One region of the Paenirhizobium cremeum genome, then DNA from elsewhere that is predicted to be linked to it. Evidence: predicted binding sites of a transcription regulator. Region 1 holds the regulator's gene; each other region holds the start of a gene.

Region 1 (4,211 bases):
GGCGGTTGTGATCGTCGCGGTGACGCCCTCGGCGATCATGGGGCCGAGCTTCCAGATGTCCTTTGCCGCGACCGCCGCCCTGATCGCCGGTTACGCGGCATGGCGTGAGAAGCCGGCAAAGCGGTGGTTTCCCGAGTTCGCCTTTCCCGGCGCCGCGGCGTTGAAATGGAGTTGGAGCGTGATTGCCGGCACGCTCCTGACCTCGCTGATCGGAGGTCTGTCGACTGCTGTCTTCGCCATAGCCCATTTTCACCGTCTGGCGCCCCACAGCCTCGAGGCTAACCTTGCCGCCATGCCCCTGATTTCGCTGATCGTCATGCCGGCCGGGCTTGTGGCGATGCTGCTGATGCCGTTCGGGTTGGATGCCCCGTTTCTTGTGGTGATGGGTGTCGGCCTCGACTGGGTGCTGATGATCGCGAGGGAGGTCGCTGGATGGGGAGAGGGCATCGGTTTCCCGCAGCCGCCCGGATGGTTTCTGCCGGTGGCCTCCGCTGGCCTGCTTTTCCTGACGCTGCTGAGCAGTGTCTGGCGGCACATCGGCACGCTGCTGTTGATGGCGTCGGTATGGGGGCTTGTCGCCGTGCCCGGCGGGATGCCGCGGGCCGATCTTCTGGTCTCGGAGGATGGCCGGCTGGTCGGCCTTTTGCGTTCGCCGGCTTCAATCGCCACGAACCGACCGCGTCCGCCCTCTTTTGTCTTCGATCAGTGGCGCGCGGCCCGGCAATTTAAGGCGCACATCGCCCCGAACGCGATAGCCGCGCCCGCTCCGGAAAAGTCTCCCGGTCCCGACCGCAAGCAGCGAGCGCAGGCGGACCTCGACGCCGTGGCCGAACGCATGCGCAAAGCGCTGGCCGGCGCCGAAACCGGTCGTTTCGTCTGCGAGCCGAAGACATGGTGTGCGGCAAAGCTTGCAAACGGCTGGACCATCGCGACGGTCGAAGACGGTGCTCTTGCCGGCGAGGCCTGCGATATCGCCGACCTCGTGATTTCCGAGCGGCGGCTCGGATTTTCCGCCTGTCGCTCGGGAGCGGCCCTGATTGAGGCCGAAACCCTCAGGCGAACCGGTGCAGTGGAAATTCGCCTCGCTGACCGCATCAGTCGGCAAATGACGATCAATGCTTCTTTTGACGGACCGCCGCGTCCCTGGTCACAACATCGCTATTATGATTGGCGCAGCGGCACATTTCCGGCGGTGCGAACGTCACTCGGGATCAGCCATTTGGACGCAACGGCCAAGTTCGAAGCGGAAAAGACCCCGGTTTCCGGATCTGGACCGGCTGTCAGTGATAACGACGAATAAGGCCGACCAGTTTGCCCTGGACCTTCACGCGGTCGGGTCCGAAGATACGTGTCTCGTAGGCCGGATTGGCGGCTTCGAGGGCAATCGAGGCGCCGCGACGGCGGAAGCGCTTCAATGTCGCCTCCTCGTCATCGACCAGCGCAACGACGATGTCTCCAGGACTGGCCGTCGACGTATTGCGGATGATGACCGTGTCGCCGTCAAGAATGCCGGCTTCGATCATCGAATCGCCTTTTACCTCAAGCGCATAATGCTCGCCGGAACCGAGCATCTCCGCCGGAACGGTAATGTCATGCGTGTTGTTCTGGATCGCCGAGATCGGTACGCCGGCAGCGATGCGGCCCATGACGGGCACATTGACGGAATTGGTGTTTTCCGCTGCGGGTCTGGCGGCGGCCACCGGCGCCGGCTTTCCAAGGCTGCCCTCGATGACGCTCGGCGAAAAGCCACGGCGGGGTTGAAGGCTTGGCGTATAGGCTTCAGGAAGCTTAATGACTTCCAGCGCGCGGGCACGGTTGGGCAGGCGGCGAATAAAACCGCGTTCCTCGAGTGCGGTAATCAGCCGGTGAATACCGGACTTGGAGGCGAGATCGAGCGCATCCTTCATCTCATCGAAAGACGGAGGCACACCTGATTCCTTCATCCGCTCGTGAATGAAGAGAAGCAGTTCCTGTTGCTTGCGCGTCAGCATGTTGCGGTGCCCCGATGTATGAAACAAATCCAGAACAGACACTATATGTTCCATTTGTGTTCCGCAAGTACCTAAATTTCCGTGAAGGAGTAATCAATGATCGTCATTTTTCTCCAGGCAAACGCAAGGCGGACCCTCTGAGGTCGTGCCGGCTTGCCAATCTAGGGCAAAGCGCTAAAACCTGCGCTGGATGCAATGGCGAGCGAGGGGGCTCCGGAAATGTCCGATCATCAGGAAAGCCTGCGGGCGCTCGACCATGTAGTATTGCCGGTTGCGGGGCTCGAAGAGGCGCTTGCACGTCTGAATAGCCTGGGTTTCACGGTGGCGGCCGAGGCGCGCCATCCGTTCGGCACCGAGAACGCTTGCGTGTTTTTCTCGGACGACACCTATCTGGAGCCGCTGGCGGTGGCGAGCCGCGAGGAATGCGAGGCCGCTGCCCGGGAAGGCAATGTTTTCGTCGCGCGCGATCAGGCATTTCGTTTCCGCCGCGGGGAGGGTGGCTCGGCGATCGTCGTCAAAAGCGGTGATGCCGCGGCAGACCACGAAAGATATTGCGAGGAAGGCTTTTCCGCCGGTGACATGCTGTATTTCGAACGGCCGCTGAAGCTGTCGGACGGCGCTGAAACGATGGCCGGCTTTCGCCTGGCCTTCGCGGCCGATCTCCGCTCGCCGGATTTCTTCCTGTTCGCTTGTCAGCGCGTCAACGCCTTGCCGGCCGATCGCGGCGGTCTGGAGCGTCACGACAACGGTGTGCTCGGCATCGCCGCCATCGTCCTGGGCGAGGAGAATCCTTCGGATTTCCAGTACATCCTTGAAACCGTGTTCCGCCAACGCGAAATAGAGGCGCATTCGTTCGGCATCGGCCTGCAGTCGGCCAATGCACGCATCGAGGCGCTGACCCCTTCGGGATTGAGCGGCTACTACGGGATCTGTCCGAATCTGCGGGAAAGGGGTCTGATAATGGCCGCAATCGTCTTTAGGGTCGGCGATATGGGCGTGACAGAGCGGCTGCTCGCTGATAGGGGCATCGCATTCGTTCGCCATGGTGCGCGCCTCGTCGTGTCCCCGGTTGCGGGGCAGGGCGTTTCTTTTGTTTTCGAGGATATCGCATGAGCAATTCCACCAATTCCGAAGTCTTCGTGGGCGAGGGCGCTAATCGGGTGCTTTTTTCCAACAGTGCCCGCTTCGCCTTGATTGCCGGCCCCTGCCAGATGGAAAGCCGCGATCACGCCTTCATGATCGCCGGCGTGCTGAAGGAGCTTTGCGACAAGCTCGGCCTTGGTCTCGTCTACAAGTCGTCCTTCGACAAGGCGAACCGCACCTCTCTCTCCGGCAAGCGTGGTATCGGGCTTGAAAAGGCGCTGGATGTATTTGCCGACCTGAAGAAGGAATACGGCTTCCCCGTTATCACCGACATTCATACGGAGGAGCAGTGCGCAGAGGTCGCTCCGGTCGTCGACATGCTGCAGATCCCGGCCTTCCTGTGCCGCCAGACGGACCTGCTTGTCGCTGCGGCAAAGACCGGCCGCGTCATCAACGTCAAGAAGGGCCAGTTTCTCGCGCCCTGGGACATGAAGAATGTTCTTAACAAGATAACCACCAGCGGGAATCCTAATGTTCTGCTCTGCGAGCGTGGCGTTTCCTTCGGCTACAACACGCTGGTTTCCGATATGCGGGCGCTGCCGATCATGGCGGAAACCGGGGCTCCCGTCGTCTTCGACGCCACCCACTCGGTACAGCAGCCGGGCGGTCAGGGCGGATCGACCGGTGGCGACCGGCGTTTTGTCGAAACGCTGGCGCGCGCGGCGATTGCCGTCGGTATCGCCGGACTTTTCATCGAGACGCACGAGGACCCGGACAATGCGCCGTCCGATGGGCCGAACATGGTGAGGCTGGATGACATGCCGCGGCTTCTCGAAAAGCTCCTTGCTTTCGATGCGGTCGCGAAGAGCAACTGACGCTTTCCTGTTTGGCTGATAATGATGCGCCGGCTTCGAACGAGGCCGGCGCTCTGTTTTCCATCGCGGTCGGGCCTTTGTCCGGCAAGCGACTTTAGCAGATGCCGCGCCGGCCGCGATGTCACACGCTTGCCATTGTATTTTCCCTTGCTTCGATTAAGAGAAGGCCATCCTTTTCTCTCGACTAAGAGCCATCAGGGAGCCAACATGACCGCCATTACCGACATCATCGGCCGCGAAATTCTCGACAGCCGCGGCAATC
Region 2 (4,211 bases), 1.5 Mb from region 1:
CCGAATTCGCCTGATCCATCGTCAGGCCGGACACGCGGCTTCGGGTTTCGGAAATAAGGATGAAGTTCGAAAGGAAAAGCACCGTGGCGATGGCGGCGCCGGTAACAATAAGAAGTTTCGCAGCAATGGAGCGCGAGATGAAATTGAACATTTGGACCTCGAAGGGAGACCGGGGGTTCTCGGAACAGCAGGGGATTTCCGGCGCCATCATGGTGCACGTGTGCGTCTAGCGTCATGCCGGAACGCACTTCATCTGCCGAGAAGCTATGCGCCAATGTTTAACGGTCGTTGAAGGACGGATGGTTTTTCTTGTAAACCGCGATGCTGGCGTCTTTTCGTCTTCGAGGTTTAAAGGTGCCTTGCGACGTCCTCGGTCACCGGGATCGAAGGTTGTGCTCCCGGCTTCAGACAGGCGAGTGAACCCGCGACTGCGGCGCGGCGCAGGGCAAGCTCGAAATCGAGCCCCTGGTCGAGGCTGGCGGCGATGTAACCGCAGAAAGTGTCTCCGGCGCCGACGGTATCGACCGGGGTGATGTCGAGCCCCTTCGTGCGATAAAGCCTGCCGTCTCGCGCCGCGATGACGCCGTCGGCACCGAGCGTGACGATCAGCGTCTGGCCTGTTTCGGAATGCAACTGCAGCAGGACCTTCTCGCGCTCGTCCGCGCTCATGTCATCCCGGGCGGCAAGCCGCTCGAACTCCGTTTCGTTGGCAACCACAATATCGGCCATGCGCCCAAGCCTGGCGGCTTCCGCAGTCAGCGGCGCGATGTTGATGATCGTGGTGACCTTTCGCCGATTTGCGGCGATCAGGGCCTCTTCGACGGCGGAAGCGGGGACTTCTATTTGCAGCATCAGGATGTCGCCAGCCTGCATGCTGTCGACCGTTCTATGCGCGTCGGCCGCTGTGACGGTGCCGTTGGCACCGGGAACGACCACGATCATGTTTTCACCGTCGGCACCGACAATAATCAACGCCGTGCCCGTCGGCTCCGTCACATGCTTTACAGCCGAAAGATCCGCGCCGGCTTCATCGAGCAGGCGGAGGGCAGGTTCGGCGAACTGATCGCTGCCGACGGCGCCGACCATACGCACCGTCGACCCCGCGCGTCGGGCCGCAAGAGCCTGATTGGCCCCTTTGCCGCCGGCCGCTGTCGAGAAGCCGGTTCCGCCGACCGTCTCTCCCGGCTTGGGAAGCCTGGGGCTCGTGGCGATGAGATCCATGTTGATGGAACCGAATACTGTAATCATCGAACTGTCGTCCTCCGTTCCGCTCCTTTTGGACGAAGTGCTCAGTCCTCGTCAACAACCCTGAGCTTGAGGAAGCCCGTGCGGCTTTCGACCGCTTTGCCGGCTTGATCGTTGTCGTCGACGTTCCCGCCGCCGGCAGTCTCGAACTCCATCGCTTCGATACGAGTGCCGCGCTTGTTGAGTTTGTCCGCCGATGTCAGGATCATGTCGACATCCCGCTGCGCCGCAAGGAAATGCGCCTGCAGCTTCCTTGTCCGCTCGTCCAGGCGGGCGAGATCTTCCATCAGATGGATGACCTCGCCCTGGATGAGATGTGCCTGTTCCCGCATCCGCTGGTCTTTCAGAACGGCCTGGATCACCTGGATCGAAAGCATGAGCAGCGAAGGGGAAACGATGACCACCCGTTGCCTGTGGGCCTTTTGAACCACGGCCTCGAAGTTCTCGTGTATTTCGGCGAAGATCGATTCCGAGGGCACGAACAGAAGAGCCATATCCTGGGTCTCACCGGCCACGAGATACTTCTCGGCAATGTCGCGGATATGCACTTCGATATCCCGACGGAACTGCTGCCCCGCCGTTTTCTTCAATTCGGGTGTTTCTGCCTCGCGGATCGCGTTCCAGGCCTCAAGCGGAAACTTTGCATCGACCACAAGAGGTGGGGCATCGTTCGGCATGCGGATCGTGCAATCGGGACGATAGCCGTTCGACAAGGTGGGCTGGAAACTGTAAGCGCCCATCGGCAGACCGTCGGCGACGATCGTCTCCATGCGGGATTGTCCAAAGGCTCCGCGTGTCTGCTTGTTTGACAGGATGGCCTGCAGCCCGACCACGTCCTTGGCGAGCGACTGGATGTTGTTCTGGGCAGCGTCGATGACCGCAAGCCGTTCCTGCAGGTGGCGCAGATTTTCATGGGTCGATTTGGTTTGCTCGGTGATCGTCGCGCCGATCCGGTGCGTCATGCCGTCAAGCCGCTGGCTGATTGCCTGGTTCAGTTCTGCTTGCCGGTTGCCGAAAACCTCCGACATCGCGGCGAGCCGTCCCTGCATTTCCGCTTGTGCCTTCAGCAATTCGGAAAGTCTTGCCTCGGCCGCCGCCTCGCGCCTGTCGGCTTCCAGTTGGCGCTCGGCCTGCAGTCGGCTGGATCGCCGTATCAGGAAGATCATCAATGCGAGGCCGACCAGCGCCAGCATCGCGGTCGTGCAGATGACCGCGATGGCCGGAGTGAGGTGGATGAGATACGGATTGAGGAACGAGGTATCGATCTGGTTCATTGCCCGATCCTAACAGATTCCCGAATTGATGATAGATCAAATGGGGAACAAACTGTGGAGGAGCGGCCGGAGCAGTAGCCGTAACCGCCGTTCGGTTCGGGTTCTCGCTAGAGTGGCGGAACGCAAGAATTGCAATAAATGCTAAAATTCAAATATTAGGGCAATACAATGTTTACCATTAAGGTATTTCATAAAATTCTAATTGGATAGGTGCACGACGCCTCATATCCAAGTCCTTTTCGAGCTGGGGATGATAATGAAACAGGTGGACGAAAAAGACGCGCTGGCGGCGCGCCTGAGCTTTCTTGGTCTCGATGAAAAGGCAAAGAATACCCTGCGCAAACTGGTGCCGTCCATCACGAAAAACATCGGTCCGGCGCTTGATATCTTCTACAAAAAGGTTCGCAGCACGCCGGAAACCGCCGCATTCTTCCGCAGTGAAGACCATATCCAGGGTGCAAAGAAGAGGCAGGAGGGGCATTGGAACGTCGTCGCCAATGCCCAATACGACGAACGTTACGTCGAAGGCGTCGTGGCCGTCGGCAAGGCCCATGCCCGTATCGGCCTGGAGCCGCGTTGGTACATCGGCGGATATGCCGTGCTCGTCGAGCAATTGATCCACGCCGTAATCCGCGAACGCTGGCCAACGCGCTTTGCCCGAAAGGAAGCTCAGACACTTGCCGAGGAAGTGGGTGTCCTGGTCAAGGCAGCACTTCTGGACATGGACTATTCCATCACCGTCTATCTCGACATTCTGGCATCGGAGCGGAAGGCCGCCGACGAGGCGCGCATTCGGACCGAACAGGAGCAGGCGGTTGCCCTCGCCTCCCTGAGCGATGTGCTGACCAAGCTCGCGAACGGTGACCTGGAGGCCAAGCTTTCCAGTGAGCAGCCACCGAATTTTGTCGGCATGGCATCCGACTACAATGCGTCGGTAGAGAAACTGCGCTCGACCATAGAGACGGTGCGCAGCGCCGCCGAAGAAATTCTCCGCTCCACCGCCGCGATTTCGGATGCGTCCGACGATCTCGCCCAGCGAACCGAACAGCAGGCCGCAGGTCTCGAGGAAAGCACCGCCGCATTGCATGAACTGACCCAGAACGTCACGCTGAGCGCCGAGGGCGCTCAGAAGGCGGCAAAGGTCGTAGGTCTCACGCTCAATGAGGCGCGGGCTTCCGGCGATGTCGTGATGAATGCCGTAAGCGCCATGGGGGCGATCGAGAAATCCTCCGACGAAATCTCCAAGATCATCGGCGTGATCGACGAGATTGCCTTCCAGACCAACCTCTTGGCGTTGAATGCCGGCGTCGAGGCCGCCCGCGCCGGTGAGGCTGGACGTGGCTTTGCCGTCGTCGCGCAGGAGGTTCGCGAACTCGCGCAGCGTTGCGCAAGCGCTGCTAAGGAGATCAAGGGCCTGATCTCGCAAAGCTCCTCCCAGGTTCAGACCGGTGTCGGGCTCGTCAACAATGCCGGCGAGGCTCTGGACAAGATCATCGGCCGGATCGACGAGATCAACGGGATCGTGGCTGGCATAGCTTCCGCTGCCGCTGATCAGTCGAGCGGTCTTCACGAGGTCAATACCGCCATCGGCGGGATGGATACGATTACCCAGAAGAACGCGGCCATGGTGGAGGAGACCTCGGCCCAGACCGCGACCCTCAAGGATGAGGTCGAACGACTGGTGACCGCCCT
Region 3 (4,211 bases), 350 kb from region 1:
TTCGACGCGGTGGTTATCAACATGAAAGCCGGTGACGAACAGTGCGACGCGGCCTGCGAGCGGCTCTACCAGGCGCTTTCCAATGCCGGCAAGGATGTGCTCTATGACGACACGGACGACCGCGCGGGCACGAAGTTCGCCACAGCCGACTTGATCGGTGTGCCGACCCAGGTGATCGCCGGCCCGCGCTCGGTCGCCAATGGCGAAATCGAGCTCAAGGATCGCAAGACCGGTGCGCGCGAGACGATGACGGTCGAGGCGGCCATCAACAAACTGGTCGGCTGACGGCCGGGGCGAGGAGACCAAATGAAGAGTGCAGTCGCCGGCAACGCGACGGAAGCGGCCGAGCAGGGATCTGTCGGCCGGCCGTTCTCCGCCTTCGAGCGAATGGTTGCCTGGCGCTACCTGCGCGCCCGCCGGAAGGAGGCCTTCATTTCGGTGATCGCCGGCTTCTCTTTTGTCGGCATCATGCTCGGCGTCGCGACGCTCATCATCGTCATGGCGGTGATGAACGGTTTTCGGACAGAGCTGATCTCCCGCATCCTCGGCATCAACGGTCACATGATCGTGCAGCCTGTGGATGGCCCACTCGAGAATTATGCCGATCTCGCCCAGAAATTTTCCGCCATTCCGGGCGTGACCATGGCTCTGCCGCTGGTCGAGGGACAGACGCTCGCCTCCGGCCGCGCGGGCGCCGGAACTGGCGCGCTCGTGCGCGGCATCCGGCCGGACGACCTGACCAAGCTTTCCGAGGTTTCCGGCAATATCCGCCAGGGCGATCTGGTTGGTTTCGCTGCCGGGCAGGGCGTCCTGATCGGCTCGCGCATGGCCTCGGAACTCGGCGTCGGGGCAGGCGACACGATCACGCTCGTCTCCCCGGAAGGCGATGTCACCCCGCTCGGGGTCAACCCACGGGTCAAGTCCTATCCGATTTCCGGCGTCTTCGAGATCGGCATGTCGGAATACGACTCCTCGATCATCTACATGCCGCTCGAGGAATCCCAGCTTTATTTCAATGCCGAAGGCATCGTTCAGTCGATCGAGCTGTTCGTGTCCGATCCGGATGCCATCGACGAACTGCGCCCGAAGATCGAGGAGGCCGCCGGTCGCCAGATTTTCATCACCGACTGGCGCCAGCGCAACCAGACCTTCTTCTCCGCCCTGCAGGTGGAGCGCAATGTGATGTTCATGATCCTGACGCTGATCGTGCTCGTCGCCGCGCTCAACATCATCTCGGGCCTCATCATGCTGGTGAAGGACAAGTCCAGCGACATCGCCATCCTGCGCACCATGGGGGCGACGTCCAGTGCGGTGATGCGGATTTTCTTCATGACGGGAGCCGCCATCGGTACGGCGGGTACTTTTGCCGGCGTGCTGCTCGGTGTGCTCGTCTGTCTCAATATCGAATCCATCAGGCAGTTCTTTTCCTGGGTCTCCGGCACGGTCCTCTTCGATCCGGAGCTCTATTTCCTCAGCCAGCTGCCGGCCGACATGAATGTCGGCGAGACGGTTTCCGTCGTCGTCATGGCGCTCAGCCTTTCCTTCCTGGCGACGATCTTCCCGGCCTGGCGCGCCTCGCGCCTCGATCCGGTCCAGGCCCTCCGCTACGAATAAGGAAACGTCCGATGGCCTCCAAGACTGTTCTTTCGCTTTCCGGCATCGACCGCCATTACGGCCAGGGGGACACCCTGCTCGGCATCCTGAAAGGGGCGGATTTCAATCTTCGTAGCGGCGAGACCGTGGCCCTGGTGGCGCCGTCTGGAACCGGCAAGTCTACGCTCCTGCATGTGGCGGGTCTGCTCGAACATCCTGATGCGGGCGAGGTCACCATCGGCGGCGTTGCCTGCCAGGGGCTCTCCGATGACCGCCGCACGGCGATCCGCCGCAATTCGGTCGGCTTCGTCTACCAGTTCCATCACCTCCTGCCGGAATTCTCCGCCCTGGAGAATATCATGATGCCGCAACTGATCGCGGGACTTTCGAAGCAGGAGGCGCGCGAACGCGCGTCGCAGCTCCTCGATTACATGCGTATCGGTCACAGGGCCGATCACCGGCCGGCCGAATTATCCGGCGGCGAGCAGCAGCGCGTGGCGATTGCCCGCGCGGTGGCCAACGCACCGTTGGTCCTGCTGGCCGACGAGCCCACCGGCAATCTCGATCCGGAGACGGCATCCTACGTCTTCTCAGCGCTGGAGGCGCTGGTGCGCCAGTCGGGGCTCGCCGCCCTGATCGCCACGCACAATCATGAACTGGCGGCTCGGATGGACCGCTGCGTGACCCTGATCGACGGAAAGGTCGCGGATTACAGCGCCTGACGCAGGCCCCGCCGCCGGCTCGCTCTCTCTCTTTTTACATGGACCCGGCCTGATCGATCGGTCACGGCCCCGCGTGGCCGCAGATCTCTTCCTTTACGTCGCTGAGCGACCGTCATGACGTCGGCCGTCTTCCGGAACTCTGTTCCTGTTGCATTCGGCCGTCAGCTTTTTTTTGGTTGACATGTGAACATATGTGGAACAAAATAAAAACATAAAGAGTAGGAGAGAGCCATGACTGAAATTCTTCGTGATGTCGCCGCATTCGCCTCCATTACTATGTTCGTCGCCAGCATGTCGGTGTTTCTGATGGCGCTTTGACCATCGCACCATTTCTGTAGAGATCGCCGAGGCTTCGCCGAACCGGTCTGGACTTCACGGCTCGGTCGGTCGAAAATCGGACCGAGTCTTGGTAAGTTGAGGATCGGACAGAGATGGGTGATATGGCCGCCGCGGAAGCAGGTACGGGCGTCGTAAAAGGCGGTCCTGGCTTCGTCCACCTGAGGGTGCATTCGGCCTATTCCCTGCTCGAAGGCGCTCTGCCGCTCAAGAAGATCCTGGGCAAGGCCGTCTCGGATGACCAGCCCGCCATCGCGATCACGGACACCAACAATCTCTTCGTTGCGCTCGAATTTTCGCAAAAAGCGGTCGGGGACGGCATTCAGCCGATCATCGGCTGCCAGTTGTCGATCGACATGGAGGATGCCGACGGCGAAAAGCGCGTCGGTCATGGCGCAGGCTATCCGGCCATCGTGTTGCTTGCGGCCGACTCCGAAGGCGCGGAACGTCTCGTCGATCTTGTGAGTCGCGCCTATCTCGGCGGGGATTCAAGCCAGGCGGTACATATATCGGTCTCCTGGCTGGACGAGCTTGGGACCGGCGGCCTGATAGCCCTGACGGGCGCCGCCAAGGGGCCGGTGGATATGGCCTTGAAGGATGGGCATCGGCCATTGGCGGAAGCGCGGCTTTCGACTCTGAAGCGGCTGTTCGGCGACCGGCTTTATGTCGAATTGCAGCGCCATGGCGACTATGATCGCGGTCACGAGCGTCGCATGGTGTCGCTTGCCTACGCGCACGATCTTCCGCTCGTGGCAACGAACGAGGCCTTCTTTCCGACCCGGGCCGATTACGAGGCGCACGACGCCCTGATGGCGGTTGCCCATAACGCGATCGTGTCGGACGATAGCCGTTTCCGCCTGACGCCGGATCACTACCTCAAGAGCCGCAAGGAGATGTGCGAACTGTTCGCCGATCTGCCGGAGGCGCTCGACAATACGATCGAGATTGCCCGGCGATGCTCGTTCATCCTCGATACGCGCAAGCCCATCCTGCCGCGCTTCGCCGGTGTCGGCTCCGATGCGGAGGAGGCCGAAAGGGCAGAGGCCGAGGAGTTGCGGCGCCAGGCGGTCGAAGGCCTCGAACACCGCCTGTCCGCGCTCGGCATGGCCGCCGGCTTCGAGGAAAAGGATTATCGCGAACGGCTTGAGTTCGAGCTCTCGATCATCGAGCGCATGAAGTTTCCGGGTTACTTCCTGATCGTTTCGGACTTCATCAAATGGGCGAAGCAGCATGACATTCCGGTCGGCCCCGGCCGTGGTTCGGGCGCGGGGTCGCTCGTTGCCTATGCGCTGACCATTACCGACGTCGATCCGCTGCGCTTTTCGCTGCTGTTCGAGCGCTTCCTCAATCCCGAACGCGTCTCGATGCCGGACTTCGATATCGATTTCTGCCAGGACCGCCGCGAAGAAGTGATCCGCTACGTGCAGCGGAAATACGGGCGCGAGCAGGTGGCGCAGATCATTACCTTCGGTTCGTTGCAGGCGCGCGCCGCGCTTCGCGACGTCGGCCGCGTGCTCGAAATGCCCTACGGTCAGGTCGACAAGATCTGCAAGCTCGTGC
Region 4 (4,211 bases), 860 kb from region 1:
CGCCGGCTGGCCGGGCGTGATGCTGCACGAGGCCGTCGGCCACGGCCTTGAAGGCGACTTCAACCGCAAGAAGACCTCTGCCTTTGCCGGACTGATGGGCGAAATGGTGGCCGCCCCCGGCGTCACCGTCGTCGACGACGGCACCATCGACGCGCGCCGCGGCTCGATCACCGTCGACGACGAGGGCACGCCTTCCGGCTATAACGTGCTGATCGAGAACGGCCGTCTCGTCGGCTACATGCAGGATCGGCAGAACGCCCGGCTGATGGGCATGAAGGCGACCGGCAACGGCCGCCGGCAGGGCTATGCCCACCAGCCGATGCCGCGCATGACCAATACCTACATGCTTTCCGGCGACAAGACGCCGGAAGAGATCATCTCCTCCGTCAAGAACGGCATCTATGCCGTCTCCTTCGGCGGCGGTCAGGTCGACATCACCTCCGGCAAGTTCGTCTTCGGCTGCACCGAGGCCTATCTGATCGAGAACGGCAAGATCGGCGCGCCGGTCAAGGGCGCCATGCTGATCGGCAACGGGCCGGAAGCGATGAAGCGCATTTCCATGGTCGGCAACGACATGATGCTCGACAAGGGCATCGGCAATTGTGGCAAGGGCGGCCAATGGGTACCGGTCGGCGTCGGCCAGCCGCATCTGAGGATGGACCAGGTGACCGTGGGCGGCACGCGGGCGTGAACGGGAAAGGCGGCAGGAAGACCTCATTGAAAAACCTATCGCGATAGGTTATTTATGGTCACCATCTTCCGCTCGGACGGCTTTCGTTTCGTTATTTTTCAGAACGACCACGAACCGGCACATGTTCATGTGTTCTGCGATGGTGAGATGAAGATCAATCTTGCCGGACCGAATGGCGGGGTCGAACTGATCTGGGCAGATGGCGTAAAGCGCAACGACGTTCGCCGCGCGATGAAGATCGTTACGGAGCAGCAATCCCATTTTCTGAAACGGTGGCAAGAAATTCATGGCTGACCTCACGGACAAGGAAATCGACGACGCGCTGGAACGCGGCCGAGCCTTGCGGGCCACATCGCCTCGTGCACGCAGCGCACGTTATGACCGCGAAAGCGGGCGGATTGTCGTGGACCTGACCAATGATTGCGTGTTCGCCTTCCCCGCGCGACTTGCCCAGGGTCTCGCCGATGCCTGCGAGCAGGAGATTTCCAGGGTCGAGATCCTCGGCGGCGGAACCGCGCTTCACTGGGAAGGATTGGACACGGACCTGGCACTCGACGGCCTGATGGCAGGTCTTTTCGGTACGGCGTCCTTCATGGCGGCCCGGGCGGGGCGAACGGTAAGCCCGGCAAAATCAGCTGCAGCCCGCGCCAACGGCACAAAGGGAGGACGTCCTCCCAAGACGTCACGAAACGGCTGACCCCGCAAGCGTCACCGCACCTCGTCAAACATTCGGCCGGAACCGCCACTTGCGCTCGATTGCATCGTCGAGCGCGATGCCGTGATGGTGGGCGAAGAGCAGGATATGACCGAGGAGATCGGCGGTCTCGTCCTCCAGCAGGCGATACAGTTCCGCCTCGCTCATGCCCTTGGCCCGGCTGCGGCCGCTCAGCCGGTTGGCGACCTGCGCCAGTTCCCCGGCCTCCTCCAGCAGCTTCAGAAGAAACCAGTCGGCATCCCGCTTCATTCCGTGGGCGGCGGCGTAGGTGGCCGATGCCGTCTCGAACTGCGCCATCAGGTCGGGAATCATTTTGTTCTCCATTTGTTCTTGACTTTGTGATGCATTTCCCCGAGATTGTCGAGCAGATCAAACGCAAACGAGCCCCGGAGGGGTCGCCTGTCAAGGAACCGGAAGGGAGAAAGACGCGGCCGGAAGGCTTATCCCCGCGCCGGCATCAACACGCAATCGTAGCGGTTCTTGACCAGCTTTTCGCAGGCGGTGCGGGCCTCGTCCTTGCTTTCGAAACCGGTGAAGCGGGCGCGGTAGAAGGTCGTGCCGTTGCGGGTGACGGCTTCGGTATAGGTGTCGAGCGTCGTCAGGACGCCGCCGACCTTGGTCCTGGCATCGCTCAGCAGGTCCATCGCGGCCTCGGCGCTGGTGGCGGCGGCAATCTGGATCTGCCATTTGCCGAGGGGCTTGGTCTGTGCCTGCGTCTGTCCCTGCCCGGCGGCATTGCCGGAGCCGGCCTTCGACTTCGTCGTCGGGACCATCGAGGCCGAGACGGGCGCCTTCGGCGTTATCATCGGGACATCGCTTGCGAGAGCCGCGCTTGCGACCTCGGTCGATTCGGCATAGGCGCTGCCGTAGCGGCTTGCGGGAACCGGGGTTGCGCCATTGGCCATGCCGATCACGGCAGCGACCGCATCCTGTCCGGCGCGGGGTGCGGGGACCGGAACGGAGGCCTGGCTGTCGAGGCGGGCGACCTCGACCGTCGCCGCCGGTGCGGAGCCGGAACCGCCGGAGCGGCTGGCGAGAAGCTGCGAGCCGCCCGATGCCTTGCGGATATTGGCGGCAATCAGCTTTTCCATCAGGCGGTCGCGGCTTGCAGCGGAGCGGCCGCCCATGACGACGCCGACGACGCGACGGTCGCCGTCGCTGACGGCGCTGACAAGATTATAGCCCGAGGCATTGGTGTAGCCGGTCTTGATGCCGTCCATGCCCTTGTAGCGATACATCAGGTTGTTATGGCCATTGATGGTGCGTCCGCGGAACGCAAAACTCTTCGTGGCAAACAGACCGTATTCCTTCGGAAAGTCGCGCATCAATGCAATGCCGAGGGTGGACATGTCGCGGGCCGTGGTGATCTGGCGATCGTCAGGCAGGCCGGAGGCATTGACGAAAACGGTCTTCGACATGCCGAGCGAGCGGGCCTTGGCCGTCATCATCGCCGCGAAACGCTCTTCGGTGCCGCCGAGCTTTTCCGCCATGGCGGCGGCGGCGTCGTTGGCGGACTGCACGATCATGCCGAGCACCGCTTCCTTGACGGTGATCTCGTCGCCCGGCTTGACGCGCAGCTTGGTCGGTGGGCGCGATGCGGCGTATTTCGAGAAGGGAACCGGGCTGTCCCACGACAATTTGCCGCGCCGGATCGCATCGAACGTCAGATAGATCGTCATCATCTTGGTGAGAGATGCCGGGTGGTTGAGGGCGTCCGGATTTTCCGAGGCGAGGATCTCACCGGTGCGGGCATCGAGCAACAATTGCGCGCTGCCGGCGAGTACAGAGGTCGAAGAGGATGCGATCGCAACGAAAAAAGTTAACGCGATCAACAGCTTGTTCATGAACCCTCCGAGGCGGCTTGATTTTACAGAATACCGGGCAACCGGCGAAGCACTTCGTGTTGCGCGAAGCGAGGCCTGACTAAAGCAGAATTGAGGCGACAATTGTGCAGTGCGGCCACGTTATCACCAAAGTTAACCAAAAGTTTCATGTTGTGAGTTAACAGGCCGTAAATGGTCCGAGGCTGGATTGTGCAATGGCTAAGGATCAGGCCGCCAGAAAACCGCCATCGGCGGCAAGCACATGGCCGACCACGTAGGACGCTTCTGCCGAGGCGAGCCAGACGACGGCTTCGGCGAGTTCCTCCGGTTGCCCCATGCGCCTCAGCGGCAGACCGGCCGCGACCGCCGCCACATCGCCGACGCCGGCCGCCAGCATCATGTCCGTGACCACCCGCCCCGGCGCGACCGCATTGATGCGGATGCCGCGGGCGGCATTCTCTATTGCGGCGCTGCGCATCATGGCGATCACCGCCGCCTTGGACGCATTATAGAGAGCGAAGCCGGGATTGGGGTTGCGGATGCCGCTGACCGAGGCATTGACGACGATCGCGCCGCCGCCGGTCTTCAGCATGGCGGGAATCTGGTGACGCAGGCAATGAAAGACTCCGCGCACATTGGTGTCGAAGACGTCCGCATAGGTCGCATCGCTCTGCTCTTCGACCGGCGCACGGCGCTCCTGAAAGCCGGCATTGTTGAAGGCGACGTCCAGCCGACCGAAGCGTGAGACCGTATCGGCCACCATCTTTCCGACTTCCGACTCGCTCCTTATGTCCGTCCTGACGAAGCGGGCTTCGGCGCCGAGATCCCGGCAGGCGGCGGCGACCGCTTCGCCCTCCGTTTCGCGCCGCGCGGCGATGACCACGGCGGCGGCCCCTTCCCGCGCCATCTGCAAGGCCGTCGCCCTTCCGATCCCCGTCCCTCCGCCGGTGACAAGGCAAACCTTTCCTTCCATGCGACGTGA

Evidence for each region. Region 1 encodes LexA, which represses DNA repair genes until DNA is damaged. Its sites were predicted from a motif close to TGTTCNNNNTGTGTTCNG; they were not measured.
Region 2: a site for LexA is predicted at 2,552-2,569, ahead of ACLBKR_RS00245 (DNA recombination protein RmuC). Genes of this name have one in related genera too.
Region 3: a site for LexA is predicted at 2,499-2,516, ahead of dnaE (DNA polymerase III subunit alpha). Genes of this name have one in related genera too.
Region 4: a site for LexA is predicted at 1,721-1,738, ahead of ACLBKR_RS03535 (MazG nucleotide pyrophosphohydrolase domain-containing protein). Genes of this name have one in related genera too.

The regions. Positions count from the first base shown of each region.
Region 1 covers NZ_CP180217.1:1,593,616-1,597,826, forward strand. Annotated here, with positions in the region: gene ACLBKR_RS08055 (ComEC/Rec2 family competence protein) at 1-1,300, shown strand, start outside; gene lexA (transcriptional repressor LexA) at 1,281-1,991, opposite strand; gene ACLBKR_RS08065 (VOC family protein) at 2,211-3,104, shown strand; gene kdsA (3-deoxy-8-phosphooctulonate synthase) at 3,101-3,949, shown strand; gene eno (phosphopyruvate hydratase) at 4,157-4,211, shown strand, end outside.
Region 2 covers NZ_CP180217.1:46,895-51,105, forward strand. Annotated here, with positions in the region: gene ACLBKR_RS00235 (methyl-accepting chemotaxis protein) at 1-151, opposite strand, end outside; gene ACLBKR_RS00240 (ribokinase) at 349-1,248, opposite strand; gene ACLBKR_RS00245 (DNA recombination protein RmuC) at 1,290-2,519, opposite strand; gene ACLBKR_RS00250 (methyl-accepting chemotaxis protein) at 2,770-4,211, shown strand, end outside.
Region 3 covers NZ_CP180217.1:1,243,022-1,247,232, forward strand. Annotated here, with positions in the region: gene proS (proline--tRNA ligase) at 1-285, shown strand, start outside; gene ACLBKR_RS06170 (lipoprotein-releasing ABC transporter permease subunit) at 307-1,614, shown strand; gene ACLBKR_RS06175 (ABC transporter ATP-binding protein) at 1,626-2,315, shown strand; gene dnaE (DNA polymerase III subunit alpha) at 2,756-4,211, shown strand, end outside.
Region 4 covers NZ_CP180217.1:735,096-739,306, reverse strand. Annotated here, with positions in the region: gene tldD (metalloprotease TldD) at 1-691, shown strand, start outside; gene ACLBKR_RS03545 (DUF4160 domain-containing protein) at 746-985, shown strand; gene ACLBKR_RS03540 (DUF2442 domain-containing protein) at 978-1,388, shown strand; gene ACLBKR_RS03535 (MazG nucleotide pyrophosphohydrolase domain-containing protein) at 1,413-1,718, opposite strand; gene ACLBKR_RS03530 (D-alanyl-D-alanine carboxypeptidase) at 1,847-3,250, opposite strand; gene ACLBKR_RS03525 (SDR family NAD(P)-dependent oxidoreductase) at 3,456-4,211, opposite strand, start outside.